3 regions of the Mesorhizobium sp. BR1-1-6 genome follow, and region 3 is predicted to be linked to each of the others. Evidence: predicted binding sites of a transcription regulator. Region 3 holds the regulator's gene; each other region holds the start of a gene.

Region 1 (9,674 bases), on a different contig from region 3:
GACCTCCCCACAAGGGGGAGGTAGGGGTGCTGCGCCGCTTCTCGCAGTGGTCGGTGTCGGAGCAGACGAACATGTGGCCGCCGTGGTCGTCGAGGATGACCTCGTCGAGATAAACGTTCTCGGCGCCGCACAACGCGCAGGGCTGGTCGAAGGTCTGCACCTCGAACGGATGATCCTCGAAGTCGAGGCTGACCACATCAGTGAAGGGCGGCAGCGCATAGATGCGCTTCTCGCGGCCGGCGCCGAACAGCTGCAAAGCCGGCGAGCGGTGCATCTTGGGATTGTCGAATTTCGGCGTCGGCGACGGGTCCATCACATAGCGGCCCTCGACCTTCACCGGATAGGCGTAGGTGGTGGCGATGCGGCCGTGCTTGGCGATGTCCTCGTAGAGCTTCACATGCATGAGGCCGTATTCCTCCAGCGCATGCATCTTGCGCGTTTCGGTCTCGCGCGGCTCGAGAAAGCGCAGGGGCTCGGGGATCGGCACCTGGTAGACCAGCACCTGGCCCGCGGCGAGCGGATGTTCGGGAATGCGATGGCGGGTCTGGATGATGCTGGCGCTGGCCGTGTCGGTCGTCACCGCGACATTGGCGACCTTCTTGAAGAAGGCGCGGATCGAGACCGCATTGGTGGTGTCGTCGGCGCCCTGGTCGATGACCTTCAGCACATCGTCGGGGCCGATGATCGAAGCGGTAACCTGGACGCCGCCGGTGCCCCAGCCATAGGGCATCGGCATTTCGCGCGAGGCGAACGGCACCTGATAGCCGGGAATGGCGATGCCCTTGAGGATCGCGCGACGGATCATCCGCTTGGTCTGTTCGTCGAGATAAGCGAAGTTATAGGCGGCGATGTCGGTCGGTTGCGCGCTCATTCCGCGGCCTCTTTCTTCTCTTCAATCTTGCTGGGATTTTCGCGGGCGTCGTACTCGGCGCGCATGCGGCGCACGAGGTCGAGTTCGGCCTGGAAGTCGACATAATGCGGCAGCTTCAGATGTTCGACGAAGCCGGTCGCCTGGACGTTGTCGGAGTGCGAGATGACGAATTCCTCGTCCTGGGCGGCGGCGACAATGTCCTCGCCGAGTTCGCTTGCACGAAGAGCGCGGTCGCAGAGTGCCATGGCCATCGCCTTGCGCTCGCTCTGGCCGAAGACCAGGCCATAGCCGCGGGTGAATTGCGGTGGTGCCTTTGCCGAGCCCTTGAACTGATTGACCATCTGGCATTCGGTAACGCGCACCGTGCCGAGCGGCACGGCGAAAGGCAGTTCGGGCACGTCGAGCTCCAGCTCGACCTCGCCGATGCGGATCTCGCCGACGAAGGGATGGTTGCGGGCATAGCCGCGCTGCGTGGAATAGCCGAGCGCCAGCAGGAACCCCTCGTCGCCGCGCGACAGCGCCTGCAGGCGGATGTCGCGAGCCATCGGGAACTCCAGCGGCTCGCGGGTGATGTCGCCGGGGACATGGTCCTGAGGCATGTCTCCGTCCGGCTCGATCAGCCCTTCGCGGGCAAGGATCGCCGAGACGCGCGGCATTGCCTGCGCTTCCGTCTCGCGCCGCAAGGGCGCGGCGACATCGGCGCCGGCGGCAAGCTCGGGATCGAGCAGCCGGTGCGTGTAGTCGAAGGTGGGCCCAAGCAACTGGCCGCCGGGCAGGTCCTTGTAGGTCGCCGAAACGCGGCGTTCGACCAGCATGGTGGCGGTGTCGATGGCATTTGTATAGCCAAAGCGCGGCAGCGTGGTGCGGTAGGCCCGCACCAGGAAGATCGCCTCGATCATGTCGCCGCGCGCCTGCACGATGGCGAGTGCGGCGAGTTCGCGATCGTAAAGCGAGCCTTCGCTCATCACCCGGTCGACGCCGAGCGCCAGCTGTTCGACGATCTGGTCGAGGCGCAGTGCCGGTACCGAGCGGTCACCGCGCCGACGGTCGGCGAGCAGGCTGTGGGCGTTGGCGATTGCAGCTTCGCCGCCTTTTACCGCGACATACATGCTAGGCCTCCGTCGTCTTGATGCGTGTCGTACGCGGCAGGCAGGCGAGGCTGTCATGTGCCGCCAGGATGATGTCGACGCCGCGCGGAAAGCGGTTGATGTTCTGCTTCCACTGCTCGATGAAATGACGCGGCATGAGGGCCGGCGCGATCGTCGCCGTCTTCTCGATGCCAGGACCTTCGAGCAGCAGCGGCGTGCCTGACGTGAGATCGCCGACCTGCAGGATCAATGTGGTCGAGCGGTCGGGATAGTCCTGCGTGCCTTGCGAGAAACCGTCGAGCGCCATCATCTCGGCCGGCGAGGCCACAAAGGCGAAATGCGCGTCGGCCGGGGTGTTGGCCAGCGGCGCGCCGCTGTGAAAGCCGAGCCAGGACATGACCGCTGCCGAGGCATGCAGGGCCGGGTCGAGCCAGAGCGGCGTGTCATTGTCGCACAATGCCAGCGCAACCGCGCCCGATGTCGCCGAAAGCGGCGCCGGCGGGCGGGCCAGGGCCGGCAAGGGTTGCACGCTGCCCGGCCGCGCCATTGCGTCCATGACGGCGCGAAACACCGTCTGGGCGTTGAACACCGGATCGGCGAACCCGCCCTCGATCGATTGCGCTGCGATATCCATCAATCTTCTCCGCGAACCATGGTGAAGAAATCCACCTTCGTTGCCGCCGTTTCGGCGCGGCGCCTTTCTCGTGCCGTGGTCAAGGCAGCCCGCAGCGGCGCGAGAAGGCCCGTTTCGACCGCCTCTCGGTGGGCGGGGTCCTGCCACAGCGCGTCGGCGATGGCCGCCAGCTTCGCCTTCTGCTTGTCGCGGCCGAGCGCATAGCAATGGCCGACCTGTCCGGACGGCAGGCGCACTGTGGCGCGGGTCACGGTGGCCTCGCCGACATTGAACGGCGCGCCGCCGCCGCCGATGCGGCCGCGCATGGTGACCAGGCCGGTCTCGGGACCGCGCAGCAGTTCGGCCTCGGCAGGCAGGCCGGATTCGTTCCAGAGGCGAACGATGTCGTCGCCGCTGGACTGCGCCAGGGTTGCCATGGCCGCCTTGCGTTCGGCCTGGTCGCGCGCTTCCTGTCCTCGCATGAGCAACATCCTTGCTTCTAATTTGTCTATTGATATAGACAACCATACGAATTATACCCATTACCTAACGCGAGTCCATGACGGGTGCGTGACAGGGGCCGGCCAGGGGCGAAACCGTGAACGGAAAACACGTGGCTGACGGTATCGAGCGGCGCAGCGGCGTCTCGTTGTGGCGCCAGATCGCCGACCGAATCCTGCAATCGATCGCTGCCGGCGATTTCGCGGAGAATGCCGCGCTGCCGCCGGAGGTGGCGCTGGCCGAGCGCTATGGCGTCAACCGTCACACGGTGCGCAGCGCCATCGCGGCGCTCGTGCAAGACGGGGTACTGCGGGCCGAGCAGGGGCGCGGCACTTTCGTGCTGTCGCGCAAGCGGCTGTCCTATCCGATCGGCGCGCGCACGCGATTTTCAACCGGCTTGCAGGGCCAGGCGTCGGAGCGGCATATCGTGCTCCTGTCCTCATCGGTCGAGCCGGCCAGCCGGCGCGTCGCCGAAGCCCTGGGCCTTGCCAGGGGATCGGATGTGATTCGCCTGGAGACGCGCGGCGAGGCCGATGGGAAGCCGGTGTCGCGCGCTTCCGGCTGGTTCGACGCCAGGCGCTTCGCCGGCATCGATGTGGCCATGGCCGAGACCGGGTCGATCACCGCATCGCTCAAGCGTTTCGGCATAGACGATTATCTCAGGCAATCGACGGTGCTGTCGGCGCGTCACGCCGATGCTTCCGACCTCGCCGACCTCGATCTGCAGCCGGGCGGCATCGTGCTGGTCACGGTGGCCGTCAACATGACGCCGGACGGCCGGCCGATCCAATTCGCCGAGGCGCGCTTCCCGGCGGAGCGGGTGGAGCTGAAACTGTCGGCGCTGTAGGGCGTGTCGGCCTTATACTAACGCTGGTACCAGACCAGCTCGGTTGTCAGCGGCTTGGCGTTTGGGGGTCGACCTGCGCGGGGCGTCGTCAACTCAGGCCGGGTTCACCGCCTGCCATCTTATGCCCCCACCTCGATCACGGCCTTGATCAGGCCGGATTTCTCATGCGCCCAGCGGGCGAGGTCACGTGGCGTGTCGGCAAGCGTGGTGCGGTGGGTGACGAGCTTGGCCAGCGGCACCGCGCCATCGCGGATCGAAGCGGCGACGTGGTCGAAATCGGCCCTCAAGGCATTGCGGCTGCCGACAAGCGTCATCTCGCGCTTGTGGAACTCGGGGTCGGAAAAGGCGATGTCGTCCTTCACGACGCTGACCAGCACCAATGTCCCGCCATGCGCGACATGAGCGAAGGCCGACTGCACCGAGCCGGTGTTCCCGGTGGCGTCGAAGACCACGTCGAAGCCTTCGCCTGATGTCGCTTCGCTGACCAGATCGGATGCCGCGCCGCGCGACCCGTCGAGGGTCTTGAAGCCGAGTTCATTGGCGGCGAAGCCGAGCCTTTCGCTGCTCATGTCGAGCAGCGTCACGTCGAGCCCGGCGATGCGGGCGAAGATGGCGGTGCCGAGCCCGATCGGTCCGGCGCCGATGACGAGCGTCCGTGCGCCGGGATCGGCACGCGAGCGCCGCACCGCATGGGCGCCGATGGCCAGGAATTCGACGGCCGCGGCATCGGCCAACGACAGGCCGTTGGCTGGATAGAGGTTTTGTTCCGGGACAAGGATCTGTTCGCACATGGCGCCGTCGCGATGCACGCCGAGCACTTCGATCCGGACACAGCAATTGGGTTTACCGTGCCGGCAGGCGATGCATTTGCCGCACGCCAGATAGGGATTGATGATGACCGGCTCGCCCGTGGCAAGACCAACGCCTTCGCCCGCCTCGACGATGGTCCCCGACACTTCATGGCCCATGATGCGGGGGTAGGCGAGGAAGGGATGCTTGCCCTCGAAGATGTGGTAGTCGGTGCCGCAGATGCCGACATGGCTGACCGCCACCAGCGCCCAGCCGGGAGGCGGCGAGCCAGCCGCGGGACGGTCTTCCACGACAAGGTCGCCGGGCGAACGGCAGACAACGGCTTTCATGCTTCAATCCAGTCGGTTCATGGAATCGTCGGCCGATTTTCGACCCGGCCGGCGATCGATTTTACTTGCCACCTCGGCGGCGCAGGCCGTCGAAGTAGACGATGACGATGATCAACATGCCGGTGATGACGCGCTGCCAGAACGTGTTGACGTTGAGCAGGTTGGCGCCGTTGTTGATGGTGGAGAGGATGAACGAGCCGATCAGCGGCCCGTGCACCGAACCGATGGCGCCGAACAACGACGTGCCGCCGATCACCGACGAGGCGATGGCTTGCAGCTCGTAGGTGTCGCCCTGCGTCGGATTGCCGATGCCGATGCGGGACGCGAGCAGCACGCCGACGAAGGCCGCGCACAGGCCGGACAGCACATAGGCCATGTAGATCGTGCGCGGCACGTTGACGCCGGAGAGGCGCGCGGCTTCCGCGTTCGAGCCGACGGAGAAGAGATAGCGTCCCCATCGCGTGTGGTGCAGGAAGACGTAGGAGGGCAGGGCAACCACGATTACCATCCAGAACAGATAGGGGATCCCCAGCAGCGAGCCGCGCGAAAACGCCTGGAACGCGTCGCTGTTGATCGATATCGAATTGCCATTGGTCATCAGGAGACCGATGCCGCGCAGCGAGGTCATGGTCGCCAGCGTGATGATGAAGGGCGGCAGGCCCATCCTGACGATGCCGAAACCGTGGAACAGGCCGATGGCGACCCCCACCAGCAGCGTCGCCAGAACCGCGATCCAGACCGGCCAGCCGGCATTGATCAGCAGCGCGACGATGACGGTGGCGAAGCCGACGATGGCGCCGACGGAAAGGTCGATGCCGCCGGTGATGATGACGAAGGTCTGGCCGACGGCCAGGATGGCGATCAGGGAACCCTGGCGCAGCAGGTTGGTGATGTTGAGCGCCGAGGCGAAGGACGGCGTCGCGACCGCCAGGATGACCCACATCAGAAGCAGCAGGCCAAGCAGCGTCAGCCCGAACAGGGCATTGTAGTTGCGCTTCGGCTTTTCGGCAGGGATCGCCTCGGTGCTCATGTCTGTCCTCCCGTCTTTTCTTGTTTCTCGGCCAGGGCCTGGCTCAGAATGTCCTCGTGATCGGCGGTGCGGAAACCATGCGTGGCCACCAGCTTGCCGCGCCTGAACACATGCAGCGTGTCAGCCAGTTCGTAGACCTCAGGCAGATAGGACGAGATCAGGATGATGCCCGCGCCCTTGGACAACAGCACACTGAACAGCCGGTAGATCTCGGCCTTGGTGCCTACATCGACGCCGACCGTCGGCTCGTCGAAGATGAACAGTTTGGCGCCGTGCGCCAGCCACTTGCCGATGACGATCTTCTGCTGGTTGCCGCCCGACAGGCTGGAGGCCAGCGCGCCGCGCGTCGGCGTCTTGATCCTGAGGTCGGCGATCTGCCGGTCCGCCTCGGCCTTCTCCTGCGCAGACGAGATCAGCAGATTTTTCGATATGCGCTTGTAGATCGGCAGGTTGAGATTCAATGCAACCGGCAGGTTGAGGCACAGGCCCTGGTCGCGGCGGCTTTCCGGTGCCAGCGCCATGCCGAGCTTGATGGCGTCGTGCTCGGAGTTGACCTGCACCTCCTTGCCTTCCCACAACACCTGGCCGGCCGATTTGCGGTGGCGGCCGTAGAGGGTGGTGACGAATTCGCTGCGGCCGGCTCCGATCAGGCCGTAGAGCCCGACGATCTCGCCCGCGCGCACCGACAGAGAGACATTCTCGAAACCCTTGCCGGACAGGTTCCGCGCCTCGGCGATGACGGCGCCCGGCGTGAAATGCTCCTTGTGATAGATCTGCTCGATCGAGCGGTTGATCATCAGCTTGACCAGCTCCGGCTCATTGGTCTCGGCGATGTTGCGGGTGCCGACCAGCGTGCCGTCACGCAGCACCGAGACGCGGTCGGCGAGCTCGAACACCTCCTCCATGCGATGGCTGATGTAGATGATGGTGACGCCTTCACCCTTCAGGCGGCGGATCAGCGTGAACAGCTGGTCGGCCTCCTTGCGGGTGAGGTACGCGGTGGGCTCGTCGAAAATCAGGAATTTGGTGCCGCGCACGGTGGCGCGGGCGGCGGCGATCAGCTGCTGCTGGCCGATGGTGAGATCGCCGAGCACGACATGCGCCGGCAGGTCGAAGCCGAGACCGTCGATGATCTTCTGCGCTTCCCTGACCATGGCTCGCTGCTGGAGGATGCCGAAGCGCGAGTTCTCCTCGCCGAGGAACATGTTGGCGGCGACGGTCAGGTGACGGCAGAGCACGACTTCCTGGTGCACGGCGTTGATGCCGAGCGCCATGGCTTCGTGCGGCGTCGCCAGGGCAGCCGGCTTGCCTTCCCACACAACCTCTCCGGAGGTGCGCGGGATGACGCCGGTCAGGAGCTTGATCAGGGTCGATTTGCCGGCACCGTTCTCGCCGACGATGGCGTGGATCTCTCCCGCCTTGAAGGCCAGGGTCACAGGCTTCAGCGCATGCGTGCCGGGATAGCGCTTTTCCAGACCCTGCAGCTCGAGGATCGTCCTGCCGGGCTCCAGCACGGGGGCCGGATGCAGTTCCTGCGCGGTCGACGTCATGGCAATCCTCCCTGTTGTTTCCGGGGCGCAGAGGCCCCGGAAACGGTTGCGCGTGCCGATACTCAGTTGAGCTTCGGGTTGAGCAGCGCGTCGATCTTGGGATCCTTCATGTTGGCCTTGGTGACCAGGTTGGCGCCGGTGTCGACATTGGTCTCGACCTTTTCACCCTTGGAGGCGGCAAGTGCGGTCTTGATGCCGTCATAGCCCATCCGGTAGGGATCCTGGACGACGAGGGCGGAAATGACGCCATCGTTGAGGAACTTGATCAGCTTCTCGTCGCTGTCGAAGCCAACCAGCGCCAGCTTGCCGCCGAGGCTGTTTTCGGCGACAGCCTGCCCAACGCCCTGCGCCATGATCAGGTTGGAAGCGAAAATTCCCTTGAGGTTCGGATTGGCCGTGATCAGGTCGGTGGCGATGTTGAGGCCGGTGGTGGCCTGGCCGTCGGCATATTTGTCGGCGACCAGCTTCAGGCCCGGATATTTCGCCTTGAGCTGCTCGATGAAGCCCTGCTTGCGCTGTTCGAGCGAGCCGGCGCCAGGCGTGTTGGTGATCAGGGCAACGTCGCCCTCGATCTTGCCGCCATTGGCTTCGCCGATGGCCGCTGCGAGGCCGTCAGCGGCAACGCGGCCGCCCTGGACGTTGTCGGTGGTCAGGAAGGAGGTGAAGGCCTTGGAGTCGGCGCCGGAATCGATGCCGATAACCTTGACCTTGGCTGCGGCTTCGTCGATCGGCTTGCCGAGCGCCTTGAACTCGGTCGGCGAGATGACGATCGCCGCCGGATTGCTGGCAACGGCGTTTTCGAGGATCGAGATCTGGCCGTTGACGTCAGTTTCTGCCTGGGCGCCGAGCTCCGGCACGTTGACGCCGAGATCCTTGCCGGCCTTGCGGGCCCCGGCCAGGACGATCTGCCAGTAGAAGGACGTGGTGTCCTTGACGATGATCGGAATGGTCACGTCCGCCGCCGAAACCGGCGCCGGGTGCATGACGCCGGCAAGCATCGACGCGGCCGCCAGCGCCATGACTGCGCGGCGATTGAGAATGCTGGTCACGAATTTCATGGAATTCCTCCCTAGGTCGCCCGGTGAACGATATGGAAGCTCGGTTCGGATAGGCGTAGCCAAACAGAACTTTATCAATAAAAAACAGTTGCAATATTTTGATAGTGCATCAATCCGGTCGATGCAAGCGGTGTTTATGCCATCCTCGGGGCATGGCGGTCATGACCGCACTGGCGCCTTGCTCTCCCCACGCTGCCCGACGCTTCCGTTTCGCGTGACTAATTTATGGAATATTAATTCCATAAATTAGTCAATATAGAATGCCCGTTCCTTCTCCGGTTCGCGGGATCGTGAAGCCCCGCGATCGCACCTTCACCCGGGCGGGCCGGCGGCTTCATGCCAATTCCTGCACCACGGTGTAGGGGCGATACCTGGCGTAGTCCGCCTGAGGCACGTCGACATCGAGCAGTTCGAGGTTGCGGGTCAGGTTCGCCAGCTTGGCGGTGCCGGTCAGCACGGTGGCGACCGAGGATTCCTGGAGAGGGAACTGGAACGCGGCGGCGGCGAGCGGGTAACCACCTTCGGCCGCGATCCGCTCCATCGCGCCGACGCGGTCGAGCACGTCACCGCTGGCGGGCTTGTAGTCGAAATGGGCGCCCTGCACCGGTCCGGTCGCCAATATGCCGGAGTTGAACACACCGCCGATGACCAGCGAAGTCTGTCGGGCGCGGCAGAGCGGCAAAAGTTCGGCCTCGGCGCTGCGATCGAGCAAGGAATAGCGGCTGGCGAGCAGGATACAATCGAGCGGCGCGCGACGCATCACGTCGAGACATATCCGGACTTCGTTGACGCCGAGCCCGTAGGCGGAAATGACGCCGGAGTTTTTCAGTTCTTCGAGCGCCTTGAGCCCACCGTCCATCAACTGGCGAAAGTGCATTTTGGTCTTCTCGACGCCATGCGTGTACACGCCGATGTCGTGCACAAACAGGATGTCTATCCTGTTTAGACCAAGCCGCGCATAGCTGAAGTCGACCGAG
Region 2 (9,674 bases), on a different contig from region 3:
TCTCATCCAGCGGACGCGTCACCTCGTTGTCAGGGCACAGGATGTAGAAGTCGCGCTTTGTCAGGGATTCCAGCATGAAATCAATGACCTGTTCGCCGGTCCAGGCGCCGGCCGGCTTCTCGGTCGCACCCTCGGTCAGGCCGGTATAGGTGAAGCCCGGGATCAGCAGATGCGCCGACAGATGGGCACCCGGTTCGTTGCGCAGGGCATGCGCCAGTCCCTCGGTAAAGGTCTTCACGCCGGCCTTGGAGACGTTGTAGGCAAGGTTTCCAGGCGGCGTGGTGATGCCTTGCTTGGAGCCGGTGTTGACGATCAGACCCGGCTGGCGGGCTCCCAGCATGCGGGGCACGAAGGCTTCGACGCCATGCACGACACCCCAGAAATTGATGTCCAGCAGCTGCTTCCAAGCGTCGCGGTTCTCCCACGGCTTGCCCGGGTTGTTGCCGACACCAGCATTGTTCATCAGCAGCGACACATTGCCGAAGGCGCCAAAGGCTCTTTCGGCGAGACGATCCACGTCTTGTGCCTTCGAAACGTCGGCGGCGACGGCCAGCACGGCATCGTCGCCGGCGATCGCGGAAACAACACGGGCCGCATCCTCAAGACGCGGGCCGGCGATATCGGCGAGCACGATCTTCATGCCCATGAGAGCCAGCCGCTTCGCGGCCGCAAGACCAATGCCGCTGGCAGCACCGGTAATGACGGCGGCATTGCCCGAACCAAGCGCGGGCAAAGCGGTCTGGAGTTCTGCGTCGGTCAGCATGGGCGGCGGATTCCTTCTTGCGATGGCGCCGAACTTAGCGCCGGAGCGGGCTGGCGCAAGCCTCCACGCGCCTGGCTGCGCTTCAGCAGCCTGCTGGGGCGGGTTGACCGGTCCAGCCGAGACTGCGCATGGTGCCTCGCAAAAAGGAGATTTCCCGATTGATGGACTGGATCGAAATCCTGAAGCAGCAGACCACCATTGGCGATCAGATGAGCCGCGAAGTGCCGCAGATGCTGGCAAACCCCGAGATCAACGAAGCACAGGTGAAGACGCTGTTTTCCGCCTTGGAAAAACAGGCGGATTTCGTCGAGAAGCTGCGCATGGCGCTGGAAAAGTTCGGCCATGACTTTGCGGTCATCAAGGCGGCGGAACGGCTGGAAGAGCGCTACGCCGATCTTGCCGCGTCGGTGGCCGAGAAGCTGAAAGCGATGCGCGAATAGATCCCTATTTTTCGATCACGCGTGCGAAACGCCGGTCCGGCACAAGCCAGACCAGGGCAACCAGTACATAGATCGCGACGCCGATCCACTGGCTAATGAAGGTCAGCGGGATGGCGCAGAGATAGGCGACAAGCGAGATCTTGCCCTTGCGGTCGTTGCCGATCGCTTTGGCAAAGGCCGTATCGTTGCCGTGCAATCGGTGAAGCGTCACGACGAGAATGAAGTAGGCGATGGCGCACAGCGCAAGATCGGCGCCGTAGACGGCGACCGGCACCGGCGCGAAATGGTTTTCGCCCATGAAGGCCGTCGTCACCGGCATCAGCGACAGCCAGAACAGGAGATTGAGGTTCGCCCACAACACGCGGCCGTCGACCCGCTGCACGGTGTGGAACATATTGTGCAAATTGTTCCAGTAAAGGCCGACGTTGATGAAGGACAGCACGTAGCTGAAGAAGATCGGCCATAGCGGCAGCAAGGCCGAGAGATCCTCGCCATGCGGCACCTTCAGTTCAAGCACCATGATGGTGATGATGATGGCCACGACGCCGTCGGTGAATGCCTCGACCCTGCCTTTGCCCATGATTTGCGCCCTATGTCCGGTGTCGATCGTTGAAGATGGTAAATCGTTAGCTGATGTTGTCAGGCCGATAAACGCCATCCGGGGAATTTCTCAACTATATCAGGGGAAACTCTCCCGCCAGGCCGGCTCGCGGCAATGGTTTGCTGTGGCAAATTGTTGACTTTTCTTGCCACAGTCCTCCATCGAAGACAGGCTCGGCTGAACCACATACGGCCGAGCGATCGAATGGAGTGACGGATGAGATTTCGATTTCTGCTCTGCCTCGCGACCATTCTGGCCGCCATCCTCGGCACGTCGGCCGCCGCGTTCGCCTACAGCGCCCACACCACCACCAACCTCAACGTGCGCTCCGGGCCCGGGTCGGGATATGCCAAGGTGGGGACGCTGCCAGCCGGCTACAGGGTGAACGTCACCGGCTGCCAACCGGGTTGGTGCAGAATCCATGGCGGCGGCTTCAGCGGCTGGGCCAGTTCCGGCTATCTCTCGCGGGCCCATGTCGTTCGCCCGCCGGTGATCATCGTGCGCCCGCCGCATGGTCCGCCGCACTGGCAGCATCGGCCGCACCGTCCTCCGCACCATCGCCCACCGCACAAACCGCGTCCCGGGAAGTGCAAGATCGCACCAGGTTTCTCCTGCAAATAACGGATTGCAGCGGGGTCACACGACAGGATGTCGTGACGGATCGGAACCATCGGCTCCGACACGAGCCTGTTCAGCCAACGGGTTTCCCGGTCCAGACAACGTCCGTCATGCTGTCAGGAGCCCGCCGGCCGGCCGGAACGTCGGGAGTAAGGGCGCGTTAAGGTCGCGATCCCTGAAACTGATGAAGAGGTTTGGCCATGGCCATTCGTGACTTGGCGCATACGCGCAACGAAGCAGGCGGCGAGGCTCTCGCAATCCCGGTGGTCGCCACAATGATCGCCGTTCTGTTTGCCGGCAGCACGGTGCTGACGCCGCTGTACATCATCTACAAGCAGCAATTCGGCTTTTCACAGATCACGCTGACGCTGGTCTACGCGGTCTATGTCGTCGGCAATCTCGGCGCCCTGCTGATGTTGGGCGGCGCGTCGGATGTCGTTGGGCGCCGGCCTGCCGCTCTCGCGGCCATGATCGTCGCCGTCGCCAGCGCGCTTGTCTTTCTGTTCGCCAACAATGTCGTTCTGCTCGATGTGGCGCGCGTCCTGAGCGGGCTTGGCATCGGTGTCGGCGCGGGGACCGGAACGGCATGGATCGCCGAGCTTCTCCCCGGCGCTGACAAGGCGCGCGCCAGCGTCATTGCCACCAGCACCAATTTCCTGGGCCTCGGTTTCGGCGCACTCGTCTCGGGACTGTTGGCGCAGTATGAACCGTGGCCCTTGCGCCTGGTCTTCATCGTTTATCTGGCGGCGCTTGTGATCGTCTCCATCCTGGTCTGGCGTACACGCGAAACGGTGGCGGAGCCTGGCGGCCTCGGGCAGATTTCCATGCGGCCGCACTTTGCCGTGCCGGATGAAATCCGCGCGCGCTTCGTCGCGCCGGCGGTGACCGGTTTCGGCGCCATGGCGCTGGTCGGCTTCTATGCCGCGGTGGCGCCAAGCATCCTGGCGCAGCAACTGCATGAGACGAACCATGCTGTCGCCGGTGCGCTGTTCTTCGAATTGGCGATCGTCACCGCGCTCAGCATCGTAGCGCTGAAGCAAATGCGGAGCGGCAAGGCCATGCTGACCGCGCTGGCGTTGATGATTCCCAGCATCCTCATGGTGGTGGCGGCGCAGATGCTGGCGTCGATGGCGCTGATGATCGCCGCCACCGCCTGCTGCGGCGTGACGGCCGCACTCGGCTATCGTGGTAGCCTGCAGGTGGTGAACGAGATCGCACCGGAGGATCGCCGCGCCGAAGTGGTATCCAGCTTCTTCATTTGCTGCTTTATCGGCAATGCCTTGCCCGTCATCGGTATTGGCATCATCTCGACCTATGCCAGCCCCATCGCGGCCAGCCTGGCGTTCGCCGGCATGATCATCGTGTTTGCGCTGGTCGCGCTGGGCTTTGGGTTGAAAAACAGGCCTTGAGAGCGGCCAGCTTCAGCCGTTCGGCGTCTCTGGGGAAAAATGCGCGCGCTGGCGCGGCACGCCGAGCCCGGTGTCGGGCGGCTCGCCGGCGGCCGGCCGGTTCTCGATCATGTGCAGGGTGCGCCAGCCGCCGAGACGGTAGTAGGCCGCGGCCAGCAGCAGGGAGGTGATCGAGCCGGCCGGGAAACTCCACCACAGCGCTTCCTCGCCGATCACATCCCGCATGAAATAGGCAAAGCCGGTGCGCACGACCAGCACCGAGATCACCAGGATGACCAGCGGCGGCATCACGGCGCCCGTGGCGCGCACGGTGGCGAACAGCACGATGGTGACGCCGAACAGGATGAACGACCAGGACGCGACGTTGTTGATGTGAGCGGCGATGTCTATCGCCGCGCTGTCGCGGCTCAGGAACAGGCTGAGGATCGAGCGATCGAAGACCCATAGAAGTGCCACGAGAGCACCGGTCAGCACCAGGTTGAAGCCGACGCCTGACGCTGCGATGCGGCTGATGCGGTCCCAGCGGCCGGCGCCGACGTTCTGCGCCGCCATCGAGGACACGGCCGCGCCGATGGCGAGCGCGGGCATCTGGATGTAGGTCCATAACTGCGCGGCGATGCCGTAGGCGGCGGCCACCTGCGAACCGTAGGAATTGACGATGCCCATCACCGTCAGGGCCGCGGCCGAAATCACGATCATCTGCAAACCCATCGGAACGCCCTTGAAGACGACGACGCGCAGCAAGGCGGGGTCCGGCCGCAGAAGCGCCAGATTGGCGCCGGCCAGACGCAGCGGGTGCTTGCGGACATAGAGCACGATCAGGATAGCGATAACGCTCACCGTCTGGCCCACAAGCGTCGAGGTTGCCGAGCCGGCGATGCCGAGCTCGGGGAACGGCCCGATGCCGCGGATGAGCAGCGGGTTCAAGATGATGTCGAGCACGACGGCGAGCGCCATAAAAAAGAACGGCGTGCGCGAATCGCCGGCGCCGCGCAGCACCGTCATGACAAAGGACAGAAGGTTCATCATCGGCACGGCGACGAAGATGATGCGCAAATAGGAGCGCGCCAGCGGCAAGGCGTCGGGCGGTGTGCCGAGCGCGCCCAGAATGGCGTCTACCCAGATCCAGCCGCAGACGGCGAACAGCACCGAGACGAAGAAGAAGAAGGTGGCGCTGGTGCCGACGATGCGGCGCGCCTCGAGTAGGTCGCGGGCGCCGACCGATTGCGCCACCAGTATGGTGGCCGCCATGCCGATGCCGAACACCGTGCCGAGGATGAGGAACAGCACCAGATTGGCATTGGAGGTGGCGGTGAGCGCGGATTCGCCGAGGAAGCGGCCGACCCAGACGGCGTTGACCGAGCCGTTGAGCGATTGCAGCACGTTGGAGCCGAGCACCGGCAGGGCGAACAGCAGGAGCGTGCGCGGAATGGGGCCGCTGGTCAGGTCACCGGTGCGCCGGCGCGCGGGCATCTTTTCATCCATGGCGGCAATCCGGCAAAGCTGGTTCTTTTGAGTCCGGCACGCAGGATACCGCAGGCCCGACCGGGATGCACCCTGGAGAAAGGAGCGATGGCGGGTAAGGCACGCCGTCGTGCATCCGATCATGCTTGTCGGGCCGGAGGCCCGCCTGGCGCCTCCGGCAAGATGCTTACTTCCTGGCGAGGCCGGGAAGCGTGACCTGAAAGACAAGGAACATGGTGTCGACATCGGCGCCGTCCTCGGCCTTGTAGGGCGCGCCGACCTGGAAACCGTCCTGGGCGAGGAAATCGTTGTCGTTGGCGACGAACAGGAAATAGTCGTCGGGCAGCTTCGGATCGAGCACGCTCGCCAGCGACATCGCTTCCCACTTTTCCGAGAGGTTGTCCTTGTCATTGGGCGCGCCATTGTGCAGGCCGAAGCGGGCAAGCTCGGCCTTGTCGTTGATGTCGATGAACGGCGTCAGCCTTGCCGGCGTCCCCGACGGATCGAGCACGCCCTTGGGCGCCACCGGCTTGTCGGCGGCATCGAAGGGACCGCCGGCGATGTCGGTCGCGCCGGAAAGGTCGACAATGTCGATCTTGCGATACAGCGACTCTTCGCCCTTCAGGCCCTGGCCATTGCCGCTGTCGCGCGCCAGCATCAGGAAAGCCGTGTCCGACAGCGCCACGATCTCGCTTTGCGCAGCCACCTTGGTCTTGCCCTTGGCGTCCTTGAACACCGGCAGCGGCACGACATATTCATGTGCCAGCTTGAGATGGGCAAGATCGGAGGCGTCATAGACCAGCGCCCTGGTGTTCTGGCGCGTCGAGGCCGAATCGCCGCCGTCCTGCCGGGTCGCCGACTGCAAAACCGCGATCACGAACTTGCCGTCCGGCGTCATTGCCATGCCTTCGAGGCCCTGATTGTTCTGGCGGCCGGTTTCGGGATCCTTTGGGTCGGGTTCGGCAGCACCTGGGCCCGGATTGTCGGAAGCAAAGTTGGCCGTGCCGTGGCGCATCGGCACGAGCGCGGCCGGAGGCTGGGTCGCCGACATCAGACGGCCGTCGGCGGAGAAGCGGTAGATGTCGGGACCGTATTCGTCGGAGACGAGCATGGTGCCGTCGGGCAGCCGCACGATCGCCTCGTTGTCGAGCGCGAGCTTGCCATTGTCGGCCTGCGGCAGGACAGGCATGTCGCCGGCGGCGGGACGCACGCCGTTCAGCGGGTCGAGACCGCTGGCGTCGGCGCCCTTGTCGTCGGTCAGGAGCATGGTGTCGGCGAGCGTCGCCTTGACGCCGGTCTGCTCCTGGCCGGCCGCGGGCGCGGCACCTGGCGCCACCGGGGCGAACTCGATGTTGATCGTGTTGAGGCGCGGCCGGTAGTCGGTGGTACCGACGACGTTATAACCGCGGTCGGGCAGCAGCCACAGCGAGCCTCTGTAGGTGCCGGCATCATGCGTCCAGCCCGCGGTGTCGATCGACATGCCGGAGCCGGAGCCGAAGGTCTCGCCGAACCTGTCGCGCTGGCCGGCCGGGATGCGGCCAACCCCCACCAGCCCCTTGTTGACGAAACTGGCGCCGCCGACGCTGGCCGAGCTGTCGGCGAAGGCGGGCAGCGAAACGGCCGAGGCCGCCAGCGCGGCGACCAGCAGCCGCAACGAGAATGAGCGTAGATGCGTCATGGATATCCCCTTGATAACAAAGCGCCGGGACGGCGGAATTCTGAGGTTGCCTGGCGGCGGCGAGGCTGCCGCCCTGGAGGGCCGCTTGTGCCCTCGGCAAGCGGTCTAAGGCGCGAACATGATGCTTGCATGACAGTTGGTGACGCATTCGCGTCGGCCCGCCGCGACGCTGCTGGGGAAGTGCGGCCGCGCCAAAAAATCGATCGTTCCGACACAGGTTCGACAGCGTCCAGGAGCTGTTCGTAGTACTAGACACTCATGTACAGTACGTATATGGTTCCGGTTTCGAACAGTCCGTGGAGGAGGGAAGCCTTGAAGTCTCACTACCGCGCAGTCGTCATCGGGGGAGGAGTGGTGGGCGCTTCGGTGCTCTATCACCTGGCGCGGTTCGGCTGGTCGGATGTGGCGCTGATCGAGCGCGCCGAACTGACGGCGGGGTCGACTTGGCATGCGGCGGCGGGGTTCCACGCGCTCAATGCCGACCCCAATGTCGCCGCGCTGCAGGATTACACCATCAACCTTTACCGCGAGATCGAGGCCGAATCCGGCCAGGACGTCGGGCTGCACATGACTGGCGGCGTCAACATAGCCAGCGATCCGGCGCGCTGGGAGTGGCTGAAATCGGCCTGGGCGGTATTCCAGTCGGTCGACATCGAGACCGCCCGGCTGGTGACGCCTGACGAGATCAAGGCAATCTGCCCGATCGTCGACGTCACCGGCGTGCTTGGCGGCCTCTACGATTCCGGGCGCAACTGACCCTGTCGGACAAGCTTCCCTTCATCTTCGCGCGCGGCACCCCGCAGGTCGACGATAGTTTCGACATGATCAGGTTGGCGCGCGGGCTGTCCGAGGACGAGTTCCGCTCGGGCGCCCATTGCTACACCGTCATCAACACCAATTCGCCGCGCCAGCTCGACATCCCGATGGCGCAAGGCATCATCGACTTCGCCAGGGCGGGCCAGGTCCTGATCATCACGCCCTTCTGCCTGGCGGGTGCGATGGCCCCGATCACGGTGGCCGGCGCGCTGACGCTGCAGCATGCCGAGGCGCTGGCCGGGTTGACGCTGGCGCAGATCGTGCGGCCGGGCGCTCCTGTCGTCTACGGCTCCTTCTCCTCCAATGTCGACATGAAATCGGGCGCGCCGGCCTTCGGCACGCCGGAGCATATCAAGGCGACGCTCGGAGCCGGCCAACTGGCGCGCTTCACCGGCCTGCCGTGGCGTTCGGGCGGCGGCAGCGCGGCCAACATCTCCGATGCGCAGGCGGCGCATGAGACGCAGTTTGCGCTGTGGGGCTCGGTACTGGCAGGCGCCACCGTGTGCATCCATGCCGCCGGCTGGCTGGAGGGGGGGCTGAGCGTTTCCTTCGAAAAGCTGGTCACCGACATCGAGGCGTTGCAGACGGTGGCTGAACTGTGCGCCGCCACGCCCGGCGACGACGATGCCATCGGCTTCGAGGCGATCGCCGAAGTGCAGCCCGGCGGCCATTTCTTCTCGGCAGGTCACACCATGGCGCGCTACCGCACCGCTTTCTACGAGCCGCTGGTGGCCGACTGGTCGAATTTCGGCAACTGGACGCAGGCCGGTTCCAAGACCGCAACCGAACGCGCCACCGGTATCTGGAAGCGCATCCTCGCCGATTTCGAGCCGCCGGCGACGGCCATTGCCACGTCGGCTGTGCTCGATGATTTCATCGCGCGTCGCACCGAACAGGGCGGGGCGGCGCCGGTGTCGTGAGATAGCCTGTTCCTCTCATCGTCCTGAATTGTGGGTGCGATCCGGAACCTGCTGCACCTCTCATGCATTCATGGCACGGCCGGTGCCTGCTCGCATTGCGAGCCATTGAGGGAGGACGACCACATGGGTTTCGACCAGTACCACGAACCGCCCGAAGAATTGTCGCAGGAGGTGCGAACCTTCGCCCGCATGATCACCTCGCTGATCGAGGAAGCGGAAGCGATCTCCTGGTATGAACAGCGCATGTCGGTGGAGAAGGACCCGCAGGCCCGCGCCATCATGAAGAACGCGCAAGGCGAGGAGTTCAAGCATTTCGGCATGGACCTCGAATTCCTGCTGCGTCGGAAGCAGGACTGGCGCGCGGAACTGAAGGAAATCCTGTTTACGACGGGAGATATCGTCAAGGCCGGCGAGGCGGGCGAGAAGAAGGTGGATTGAGCGGTCCGGCCCGGGTGACTACCGAAAGTTCCGTTCACTTCGGACGTCCACGCTATTGGAATTCATTCCAATCAATTTTGGCTGTGAAATCGCAAATATAATAGGGTCAAAATCTACTTCGATTTTCACAAGAAAACCTCAGGATTTTGACCAGCTCCTTACCCGAGCCAGTGTCCATTTTTTCTCACACAGCCGCGACAAACCCATCCAGCACGCGTTTCTGGCCGGCCTTGTCGAAGTCGATGGTCAGCTTGTTGCCCTCGATGGCCGCGATGTTGCCGTTGCCGAATTTCTGATGGAAGACGCGGTCGCCGACGTTGAAGGGGGACGGCGTGTCGGCGACGGATTTGGCGACCAGTTCGCCGTCGATGGTGCGGCCCTTGATGCTCGTGCGGCCGGCGCCGTAGCCGCTGTCGGTCTCGCCATAGCCGATGCGCTCGATCTGGTGGCCGGAGCGCGAGCCCCAGTTGCGATCGGTCGCTTCGGTGCGGTTCTGCTGCGCCCGCTGCCAGCCCGGCGTGGCGTAG
Region 3 (9,674 bases):
ATGGGCTTGGTGCTGAAGGGTGAACTGTTCACCGGCACCCATTCATCCGGAGGCGAGTTCGGCCACATGATCCATCGCCCCGGCGGGGCGCTCTGCCGCTGCGGGCGGCGCGGCTGCGTCGAGGCCTATGCCGGCAACTATGCCATTTGGCGCAACGCGAGGCAGCTTGGCGAGGACACCCAGCCCGTCGACGTCAGCGACGCCGACATGCGCACCCTGGCGGCCTCGGCGCGCGAAAAGGACGGGCCGGAGCGCGAAGCCTACCGCAAGGCCGGCGAGGCGCTGGGTTACGGCCTTGGCAGCCTGTTCGCCCTGATCGATCCGGCGCCGGTCGCCATGGTCGGCGTCAGCGCCGCCGCCTTCGACCTGATCGAGCCGGCTCTGCGCGAGGCCATTGCCCAGACCGCCGGCGGCCAGCACTCGAAATCGATTTCCTTCGACACCGAGCCGAACGAACTGCCGCTGATCCGCGAGGGCTGCGCCATGCGCGCGCTAACCTTCGTCGACCAGGAAATTTTCGCGCCGGGGGCACAGGCGAAATCAGGCATAGGCGAGAACGTTGCGTGACATATCCCTAGTCTTCGCGGATCGCGTACCCCGCGCCCCGAATGGTGCGGATCACGTCAGGCATGCGGCCGTTGTTGACCGCCTTGCGCAGCCGGCCGACATGCACGTCCACGGTGCGCTCGTCGATATAGATCGTTTCGCCCCAGACATTGTCGAGCAGTTGGCTGCGCGAGAACACGCGGCCGGGATGTCGCATCATGAATTCGAGCAGGCGGAACTCGGTCGGCCCGAGCCGGATCTCGCTTTTCTTGCGGTAGACCCGGTGCGATTCACGGTCGAGCACGATGTCGCCGACCTTGAGCACGCTGGACAGAACTTCGGGCTTGGCGCGGCGCAGCAGCGCCTTGACGCGTGCCATGAATTCCGGCGTTGAGAACGGCTTGACCAGATAGTCGTCGGCGCCGGTGGAGAGACCGCGCACCCGGTCGCTTTCCTCGCCGCGCGCCGTCAGCATGATGATCGGCAGCCGCTCAGTCTCGGGCCGCATGCGGAGACGGCGGCAGAGCTCGATGCCGGACACCGCCGGCACCATCCAGTCGAGCACAAGAAGGTCAGGGACATTCTCCTGCAAGCGGATCTCGGCTTCGTCGCCGCGCGTCACCACCTCTACCTGATAACCCTCCGATTCCAGATTGTAACGGAGCAGCACACCCAGCGGCTCCTCGTCCTCCACCACCATGATGCGTGGCGCGATCATCGACTGGTCACCCCTGCCGTCAAGCCGCTGGCGCCGACATCGCCGTCTCGTCCTGCTTCGGGCGATTGGCGGGCAATTGCGTGCCGGTCAGCACATAATAGGCATTTTCGGCAATGTTGGTCACGTGATCGCCGATGCGCTCGAGATTCTTGGCGCAGAACAAAAGATGCGTGCAGGCGGTGATGTTGCGCGGATCCTCCATCATGTAGGTCAGCAGCTCGCGGAAGACCGACGTGTATTTGACGTCGATGCGTTCATCGTCGGCGCGCAGCTTCGCAAGTGCCGCGGCATCGCGCGCCGCATACTCCTCGATCACGCCTTGCACCTGGATCAGCACAAGCTGCGCCATGGCGTCGATGGAGTGCGACAGGTCGCGCGGCGTGGCGGCAAGGCCGACGGTGCCGACGCGCTTGGCGATGTTCTTGGCGAGATCGCCGATGCGTTCGAGATCGCCCGCCATGCGGATCGAGCCGACGACATGGCGCAGATCGTCCGCCATGGGCTGCCGCTTGGCGATCAGGGTGATGGCGCGGTCGTCGAGTTCGCGCTGGCGCGCGTCCATGATGGCGTCGTCGGAGACGACGCGCTGGGCGAGCGCGTTGTCGGAATTCAGGAGCGCCTTGGTGGCGCCGCCGACCATCGATGAGGCGAGATCGCCCATGTCGCGGATCAGCCTGCTGATCTGTCCGAGATCTTCGTCAAAGGCTGCGACTGTGTGTTCGGCCATGATCTTGGTCCTCGTATGCCTGGGATCAGCCGAAGCGGCCGGTGATATAGTCCTGCGTGCGCTTCTCGCGGGGCGATGTGAAGATCTTCTCGGTGCGGTCGAACTCGACCAACTCGCCCAGATACATGAACGCGGTCTGCTTCGACACGCGCGCCGCCTGCTGCATGTTGTGGGTGACGATGACGATCGTATAGTCGGCCTGCAGCTCATCGATCAGCTCCTCGATCTTGGCGGTCGACAGCGGATCGAGCGCCGAGGCAGGCTCGTCGAGCAGGATGACCTCCGGCTTCACCGCCACCGTGCGGGCGATGCAGAGGCGCTGCTGCTGGCCGCCCGAAAGGCTGAGGCCGCTGGCGTTGAGCTTGTCCTTGACCTCGCTCCACAGTGCCGCGCGCTTCAGCGCCTGCTCGACACGGCCGTCCATCTCCGCCTTGCTGAGCTTCTCATAGAGCCTGACGCCGAAGGCGATGTTCTCGTAGATCGACATCGGGAACGGCGTCGGCTTCTGGAACACCATGCCGATCTTGGTCCTGAGCAGGTTGAGGTCCTGCGAGCGGTCGAGGATATTCTGGCCGTCGAGCAGCACCTGGCCCTCGGCGCTCTGCCTCGGGTAGAGCTCGTAGATGCGGTTGAAGACGCGCAGCAGCGTCGACTTCCCGCAGCCCGAAGGCCCGATGAAGGCGGTGACGCTGCGCTCGGGCAGCGACAGGCTGATATCCTTCAGCGCCTTCGACTGGCCATAGTAGAAATTGAGATTCTTGACCTCGATCTTGGCTTTCTCGACCGCGACTTCGGGCGTGTTCAATTCGGTGGACAACATCGGTTTCATCTGTCCTCTCTGCGTCCGGTAAGGCTGCGGGCGAAGATGCTCAGCCCGAGAACCGTAAGGGTGATTATGAGTGCGCCGGTCCACGCCAGCTGCTGCCATTCCTCGTAGGGGCTGAGAGCGAACTGGAAGATGGTGACGGGCAGGCTGGCCATCGGCGCATTGAGATTACTCGACCAGAACTGGTTGTTGAGTGCCGTGAAGAGCAGCGGCGCCGTCTCGCCGGAAATGCGGGCGATGGCCAGCAATATGCCGGTGACGATGCCCGACAGCGCCGCACGGTAGGCGACCGAGCGGATGACCACCCAGCGCGGCGCGCCGATCGCGGCGCCGGCCTCGCGCAGGGCGTTCGGCACCAGGTTGAGCATGTCCTCCGTGGTGCGAACGACGACCGGGATGACCAGGATGGCCAGTGCGACGGCACCGGCAATCGCCGAGAAATGTCCCATCGGCCGCACCAGCAGCTCGTAGACGAACAGGCCGACGATGATCGAGGGTGCCGACAGCAGGATGTCGTTGATGAAGCGCACGACGGTGGTGAGGCGCGAGAAGCGGCCATATTCGGCCATGTAGGTCCCAGCGAGGACACCGATCGGCGTGCCGACGATGACGGCGATGACTGTCATCATGATACTGCCGTAGATGGCATTGAGCAGGCCGCCGGCATCGCCGGGCGGCGGTGTCATTTCGGTGAACACAGAGAGCGAAACACCCGACAGGCCCTTATAGAGCAGTGCGCCGAGGATCAGCGCCAGCCAGGCCAGGCCGATGCCCGCCGCCGCGACGCATAGCGTCATCATCACGGCATTCCTGCGCTTGCGTCGATTGTGAAGCGATGTGGCCGTCGACATCGGTCAGGCTCCCGTGCGGCTGTCCATGCGCAGCAGCATGTAGCGCGCAAGGGCAAGGATCAGGAAAGTGATGACGAACAGGATCAGGCCGAGCGCCACCAGCGAAGACGTATAGAGATCGCCGTCGGCTTCGGTGAACTCGTTGGCGATGGTCGCCGAGATCGTCGTGCCGGGCGCGAACAGCGAGGCGCTGATGCGGTGGGCGTTGCCGATGACGAAGGTTACCGCCATGGTTTCGCCGAGCGCGCGGCCGAGGCCGAGCATGACGCCGCCCATGATGCCGACGCGGGTATAGGGGATGACGACGCGGCGCGTGACCTCCCAGGTCGTGCAGCCGATGCCGTAGGCCGATTCCTTCAGCACCGCCGGCACCGTGTCGAAGACATCCTTGGTGATCGAGGTGATGAAGGGCAGGACCATGATGGCAAGGATCAGCGCCGAGGTCAGAAGGCCGATGCCGTAGGGCGGGCCGGCAAACAGGCTGGAGAGTCCCGGCACGTCGTGGAAAAGCTTGATGATGAAGGGCTGCACCGTCGTCTGCAGGAACGGCGCGAACACGAACAGGCCCCAGATGCCGTAGATGATGGAGGGTATGCCGGCAAGCAGCTCGACGGCGATGCCGATGGGGCGCCGGAGTGGCCGCGGGCAGAGTTCGGTAAGGAAGATGGCGATGCCGATGCCGATGGGAACGGCGATCAGGATGGCGATGGCGGCGGTGACGATGGTTCCGTAGATCGGGGCCAGCGCTCCGAAATTCTCGGTGACCGGGTTCCACGATTCGGTCGTCAGGAAGGAGAACCCGAATTTCGACAGCGCTTCCCACGAGCCGGCAAACAGCGAAATCGCCACGCCGCCGAGGATGAGCAGGACGAGGATGGCGGAAAAGCGTGTCGCCGTCCGGAAAATCGTATCGGTGAGCGCGAAGCGTCGGACCGTCGCTTCCCTGGCCCGCATGGCGGCCGACGATGGCATGGCTTCGGAGACGGCGGTCATCTGGCCCTCGCGTTTCAAGGAAGACAGGGAGGGCGCCGTGAAGCGCCCTCCTCGTTCAGCAGGGATTACATGGCGGAATAGAGCGGCTTGCCGTCTTCGCCGACGATGTCCTTGGCCCACATGTCCTCGACGCTCTTGACGACCGCGTCGGGGATCGGAACGTAGTCCAGCGCCCCGGCCATGTCGTCGCCCTTGGCGTAGGACCAGGCGAAGAACTTGAGCGCTTCACCGGTCGCCGCCACGTCGCCGGGCTTCTTGTAGACCAGGATCCAGGTCGCCGACGTCATCGGCCAGGATTCGGCGCCCGGCTGGTTGGCCAGGATGACGCCGTAACCAGGCTGCGAGCTCCAGTCGGCATTGGCCGCCGCCGCCGAGAACGCCGCCGCCGTCGGCTCGACCTTCTTGCCGTCCTTGTTGATCATGTCGGCATAGGTCAACTTGTTCTGCTTGGCGTAGGCGTATTCGACATAGCCGATCGAGCCACCGGTCTGCGAGACGTTGTTGGCGACGCCTTCATTGCCCTTGGCGCCGATGCCAACCGGCCATTCGAGCGCGGTGTTGACGCCGACCTTCGACTTCCAGTCGGCGCTGACGTCGGCCAGGTAGTAGCTGAAGTTGAACGTGGTGCCCGAACCGTCGGAGCGATGCACGACGGCGATCGCCTGGTCGGGAAGCTTGACGTCGGGATTGAGCTTGGCGATCGCCGCGTCATTCCAGTTGGTGATCTTGCCGACGAAGATATCGGCCAGCGTCGGGCCGTCGAGCACCAGTTCGCCCGGCTTGATGCCTTCGAGATTGACGACCGGAACGATGCCGCCCATCACCATCGGGAACTGTGCAAGTCCGGTGGATTCGAGATCCTCGCCCTTCAGCGGCGCATCGGAAGCGCCGAAGGTGACGGTCTTGGCTTTGATCTGCTTGATGCCGCCGCCCGAGCCGATCGACTGGTAGTTGAGACCGATGCCGGTCTCCTTCTTGTAGGCATCGGCCCACTTCGCATAGATCGGGTAAGGGAAGGTGGCGCCGGCACCGGAGATGTCAGCTGCCATTGCCGCGGAAAGGGTGAGGGTGGACGCCGCAGCCATTGCGATCGCAACGGCCGCCGAGCGGATGAAATGTCTCATATGGCCTGCTCCTGTTCGGAAGATGGTCTCTCGGCGCCATTCCTTGCCAGCGCCCGCTGAGGCCAATAGCGTTCGATTATAACAGTCGCATGACAGTTTCGTGTCAGCCCGGTAACGCGTCGCCGGCGCTTGGAAAGGCGATGGCGATTAGCGGCTGCGGCATGGCGCCGGTTTGCCTTCGGGAATCAGGGACTTGCGCGATCCGGCCACCCAAACAGCCATCGGATTCGGCATGGATCGCTGATCGAAGAAAAGCCGGACGGGAGCGCGTTGCTCGAGGCCAGAGGATGTCTTGGCCGGGCCATCGCCAAAAACAGGTCCGTTGGGGTAGATTGACGCTGCTTCATACTGGCGGTCGCTGCTCCCGCCCGTAACTAGAAGAGAGCGGAAATTCGATGCCGTCATTGTCCCGGCTGGACGCAGGCTTTGATATGGTGCGATCGCACCATAGTCTTGCTCGAAGGGCTGCAGCCGGCCCCGGGTGATTCTCGCCGCAATCCGGCCGAAGGCGCAAAGTCTATCCCGCGTTGCGCCGGGCCTGGCGACCGGCGCCGACCCAGCGCTCGACCTTTTCGAGCAGGGCCCTGGGGCTGATCGGCTTGGGCAGATAGTCATCCATGCCGGCGTCCAGGCAGCGTTCGCGATCGCCCTTGAGCGCATGCGCGGTGACCCCGACGATCGGCACATGCGTGCCGGTTTCCTCTTCCAGCCGGCGGATGGCGGCGGTTGCCTCGAGCCCGTTCATCTCCGGCATCGAGACGTCCATCAGGATCATGCACGGATTGAGCCTGCCGAAAGCGTCCAGCGCCTTGCGGCCATTGCCGACGATCTCGAAACCGTAGCCGGTCTCGCCGAGGATCTGGGTGAAGACCATCTGGTTGACCTCATTGTCCTCGGCCACGAGGATGTCCAGCCGCTGCTCGCCGCCAGTCGCGGCAAGCCGAGGCCTGACCGGCGGCGGCTGCAGCAACGCGCGTTGCCCTGCCGCCGGTGGCGGTGACTGCGGATTGTTCCCGCCGCCTCCCTCGACAGCAAGCGGCCGGGCGACATCCGTGGCGTGGCGATGCCGCTGGATGGTGGCGACCAGCGTTTCCAGAAGCACCGAGGAGCGTGCGGGCTTGATGAGTTGGGCATCAATGCCGAGATCGCGGTAACTGGTGTTGGCCAGCGACTGGTCGACGGAGGTCAGCATGATGATCGGCGTGTCGGCAAGCCCGGCGGTGTTGCGCACGACACCTGCCATCTCGGCGCCGCTCATCTCGGGCATCTGATAATCGAGCACGACGCAATCGACCGGCACGCCGTAGGCGGCGGCCGCGATCAGCACTTTCAGTCCCTCGGCGCCGCTCTCGGCCGCGCAGGAATCGAAGGTCCATGACGTCATCTGCTCGGTCAGGATGGCGCGGTTGACGGCATTGTCGTCGACGATCAGCACCCGCGCGCCGGTCACGTCCACCGGCATGATGCGCTGCGCGTTCTGTTGTCCGGCCCTGGGCAGCGTGACCGTGAACCAGAAGGTCGACCCCTTGCCTTCGGCGCTTTCCACGCCGATGTCGCCGCCCATCAATTCGACCAACCGCGAGGTGATCGCGAGCCCGAGCCCAGTGCCCTCATGCCGCCTCGTCGAGGAGGTGTCGACCTGGCTGAATTTCTCGAACACCTGTTTCAGCTTTTCCTCAGGGATGCCGATCCCGGTGTCGGTGACCGAGATCGTCAGCCTGGTTCCGTCCGGCACACTTTCGCCGGTGACGTCGACGAGCACATGGCCTTCTTCGGTGAACTTCACCGCATTGCCGAGCAGGTTGGTGACGATCTGCCGGATGCGGCCGACATCGCCGATGAACAGGCTTTCGAGCCCAGGCTCGATGCGCACGATGAGCTCGAGGTCCTTTTCCTTGGCCCGCGTCGACACCAGCGTCGCCACGTCCTCGATCGCCTCGGCGAGATTGAAGGGGGCGGGATCGAGCACCAACTGGCCGGCATCGATCTTGGAGAAATCCAGGATATCGTTGATGATGGTGAGCAGCGCGTTGCCCGATTTGACGATGATGTCGGTGAAGGTCTTCTGCTTCGGATCGAGATCGGATTTGGCCAGGAGTTCGGCCATGCCCAGCACGCCGTTCATCGGAGTGCGGATCTCATGGCTCATATTGGCGAGGAATTCCGACTTGGCGCGATCGGCAAGTATGGCGCGTTGGCGCGCCTCGCGCAGTTCCGCCTCGCGCAGCTTCAATTCGGTGATGTCGGTGGTCGACCCGATCAGGTAGAGCGACCCGTCGGACGCGATCATCGCGCCCTTGCGGGCGAACTGGTAGCGCACGCTGCCGTCCGGGAGCATCACCGTCTCCTCGACCTCCTGGGTTTCGCCGCTGCGCAGCACCGCGAGGTCGCCATTGACGAAGGCTTCGCCGTCCGGCCCGAAAATTTCGATGTCGGTCTTGCCGATCGCGTCCTGCTTGCTGAAGCCGGTGAGATCGCACCAGCCCTTGTTGACGTAGAATTGCCTGAGATCGGAGCGCTTGGCGTAGATCGACACCGGCACGTTGTCGATCAGGCTGCGGAACACCTCGTTCTCGCGCATGCTTTCTTCCAGCGCCCGCTCGCGCGCCTTGACCTCGGTGATGTCGGTGCTGGAGCCGACCAGATGCACCGATCCGTCCAGCGCCACCAGCCGGCTCTTGCGCGTCATCAACTGCCGCACCGTGCCGTCGCGATGGGTGACGGGCTCCTCGACCTCCCTGACGCTGCCCGTGAGGGCAACCTCGGTATCGTCCAGGCTGTAGCTTTCTCCATCCCCGTCGCCGAACAGCTGCCGATCGGTGCGGCCGATAACGTCTTCCTTGGCGAGCCCGGTGATCGCGCACCAGGCCTTGTTGACGAACTCGATGCTGAGGTCCTGCGCCTTGATGAAGGCGGCCACGGGCAGTTCGTCCAGCACGTGCCGGAACAGGTCGATCTGCCGCATCGAATCGTGCAGCGCCTTTTCGCGGCTCTTGATCTCGGAGATGTCGACGCGCACGCCGATGAACGTGCCGTCATCGGTGCGCATGTCATAAACCTGATACCAGCGGCCGTCGGGATTGAGACGTTCGAAGGATGAGTATGGCAGGTGGTAACGGGCGAGGATGCTGTCCAGCCAGGGATCGAGATCGCCATCATAGAGCGCATCGACCCGCGGATCGCCGCTCGAGCGGAAATAGCCAGCCGAATGACCGAGTGCCAGCGCGTCGCGGAAGGTGCGGCCGGGCTGCCACGCCGGCTTCAACGCCGGCAGCGTGTCCTGCATCTTGCGGTTGGCGAAAACGAAATTGTCCTCGCGGTCGTAGATGATCACGGCGGCCGGCAGCGATTCCAGCACGCTGGCCAGGTGTTTGCGGGCGTCCTGCGCCTCGGTCTCACGGCCCTTCATGTCCGAGACGTCGAAGAGGAAGCCGGCCACGTAGTTGCGGCCGCTTACCATTCTAACGCGGTTCTTCCTGACGACGCGCGAGCGGTTGACGCCGTCGACCTCGAAGCTTTCCTCCACCTCGTAAGGCCGCCCGGTCGCCAGCACCTCGCGCTCGCTTTTCTCGAACAGCGCAACCTCGGCCGGCGCGAGAAAATTGCCGCCGGGCTTGCCAAGCATGGTTTGCGGCGTCTGGCCGAACAGGCCCGCAAACGCCTCGTTGACGAAGACGAAGCGCAGATCGTCATCCTTGACGAAGATCGGATCCTTGACGCCGTTGATCACCGCTTCCGCCAGTCGCGCCTTTTCCAGCGCGTCGGCCAGCTCGGCCTCGCGATCCTTCATGTCGGTGACATCGACATAGGAGATGAGCCGCTTGCCGCCGGCCAGCGGGGCCAGCGACGCAACCAGGGTACGCCCGTCATTGCGCGGCAATTGTCTCGA

What was found. Region 3 encodes PhoB, which activates phosphate uptake and scavenging genes when phosphate is short. Its sites were predicted from a motif close to TGTCATNNANCTGTCAT; they were not measured.
Region 1: phnF (phosphonate metabolism transcriptional regulator PhnF) is a predicted target of PhoB. The motif match lies at 3,132-3,148, and genes of this name have one in related genera.
Region 2: LB545_RS20430 (esterase-like activity of phytase family protein) is a predicted target of PhoB. The motif match lies at 7,092-7,108, and genes of this name have one in related genera.

Annotation. Positions count from the first base shown of each region.
Region 1 is NZ_JAIUHZ010000013.1:59,852-69,525, reverse strand. It holds gene LB545_RS21885 (alpha-D-ribose 1-methylphosphonate 5-phosphate C-P-lyase PhnJ) at 1-871, opposite strand, end outside; gene LB545_RS21880 (carbon-phosphorus lyase complex subunit PhnI) at 868-1,980, opposite strand; gene phnH (phosphonate C-P lyase system protein PhnH) at 1,982-2,593, opposite strand; gene phnG (phosphonate C-P lyase system protein PhnG) at 2,593-3,054, opposite strand; gene phnF (phosphonate metabolism transcriptional regulator PhnF) at 3,186-3,920, shown strand; gene LB545_RS21860 (zinc-binding alcohol dehydrogenase family protein) at 4,040-5,059, opposite strand; gene LB545_RS21855 (ABC transporter permease) at 5,121-6,089, opposite strand; gene LB545_RS21850 (sugar ABC transporter ATP-binding protein) at 6,086-7,639, opposite strand; gene LB545_RS21845 (ABC transporter substrate-binding protein) at 7,702-8,697, opposite strand; gene LB545_RS21840 (aldo/keto reductase) at 9,032-9,674, opposite strand, start outside.
Region 2 is NZ_JAIUHZ010000011.1:30,387-40,060, reverse strand. It holds gene LB545_RS20460 (SDR family NAD(P)-dependent oxidoreductase) at 1-763, opposite strand, end outside; gene LB545_RS20455 (hypothetical protein) at 922-1,203, shown strand; gene LB545_RS20450 (TMEM175 family protein) at 1,208-1,783, opposite strand; gene LB545_RS20445 (SH3 domain-containing protein) at 2,021-2,425, shown strand; gene LB545_RS20440 (MFS transporter) at 2,623-3,831, shown strand; gene LB545_RS20435 (MATE family efflux transporter) at 3,844-5,316, opposite strand; gene LB545_RS20430 (esterase-like activity of phytase family protein) at 5,483-6,973, opposite strand; partial or broken gene LB545_RS20425 (NAD(P)/FAD-dependent oxidoreductase) at 7,286-7,717, shown strand; partial or broken gene LB545_RS20420 (trimethylamine methyltransferase family protein) at 7,717-8,709, shown strand; gene LB545_RS20415 (hypothetical protein) at 8,833-9,147, shown strand; gene LB545_RS20410 (ATP-dependent helicase) at 9,332-9,674, opposite strand, start outside.
Region 3 is NZ_JAIUHZ010000001.1:62,411-72,084, forward strand. It holds gene LB545_RS00320 (ROK family protein) at 1-567, shown strand, start outside; gene phoB (phosphate regulon transcriptional regulator PhoB) at 575-1,264, opposite strand; gene phoU (phosphate signaling complex protein PhoU) at 1,284-1,991, opposite strand; gene pstB (phosphate ABC transporter ATP-binding protein PstB) at 2,017-2,820, opposite strand; gene pstA (phosphate ABC transporter permease PstA) at 2,817-3,668, opposite strand; gene pstC (phosphate ABC transporter permease subunit PstC) at 3,672-4,661, opposite strand; gene pstS (phosphate ABC transporter substrate-binding protein PstS) at 4,727-5,785, opposite strand; gene LB545_RS00355 (PAS domain-containing protein) at 6,303-9,674, opposite strand, start outside.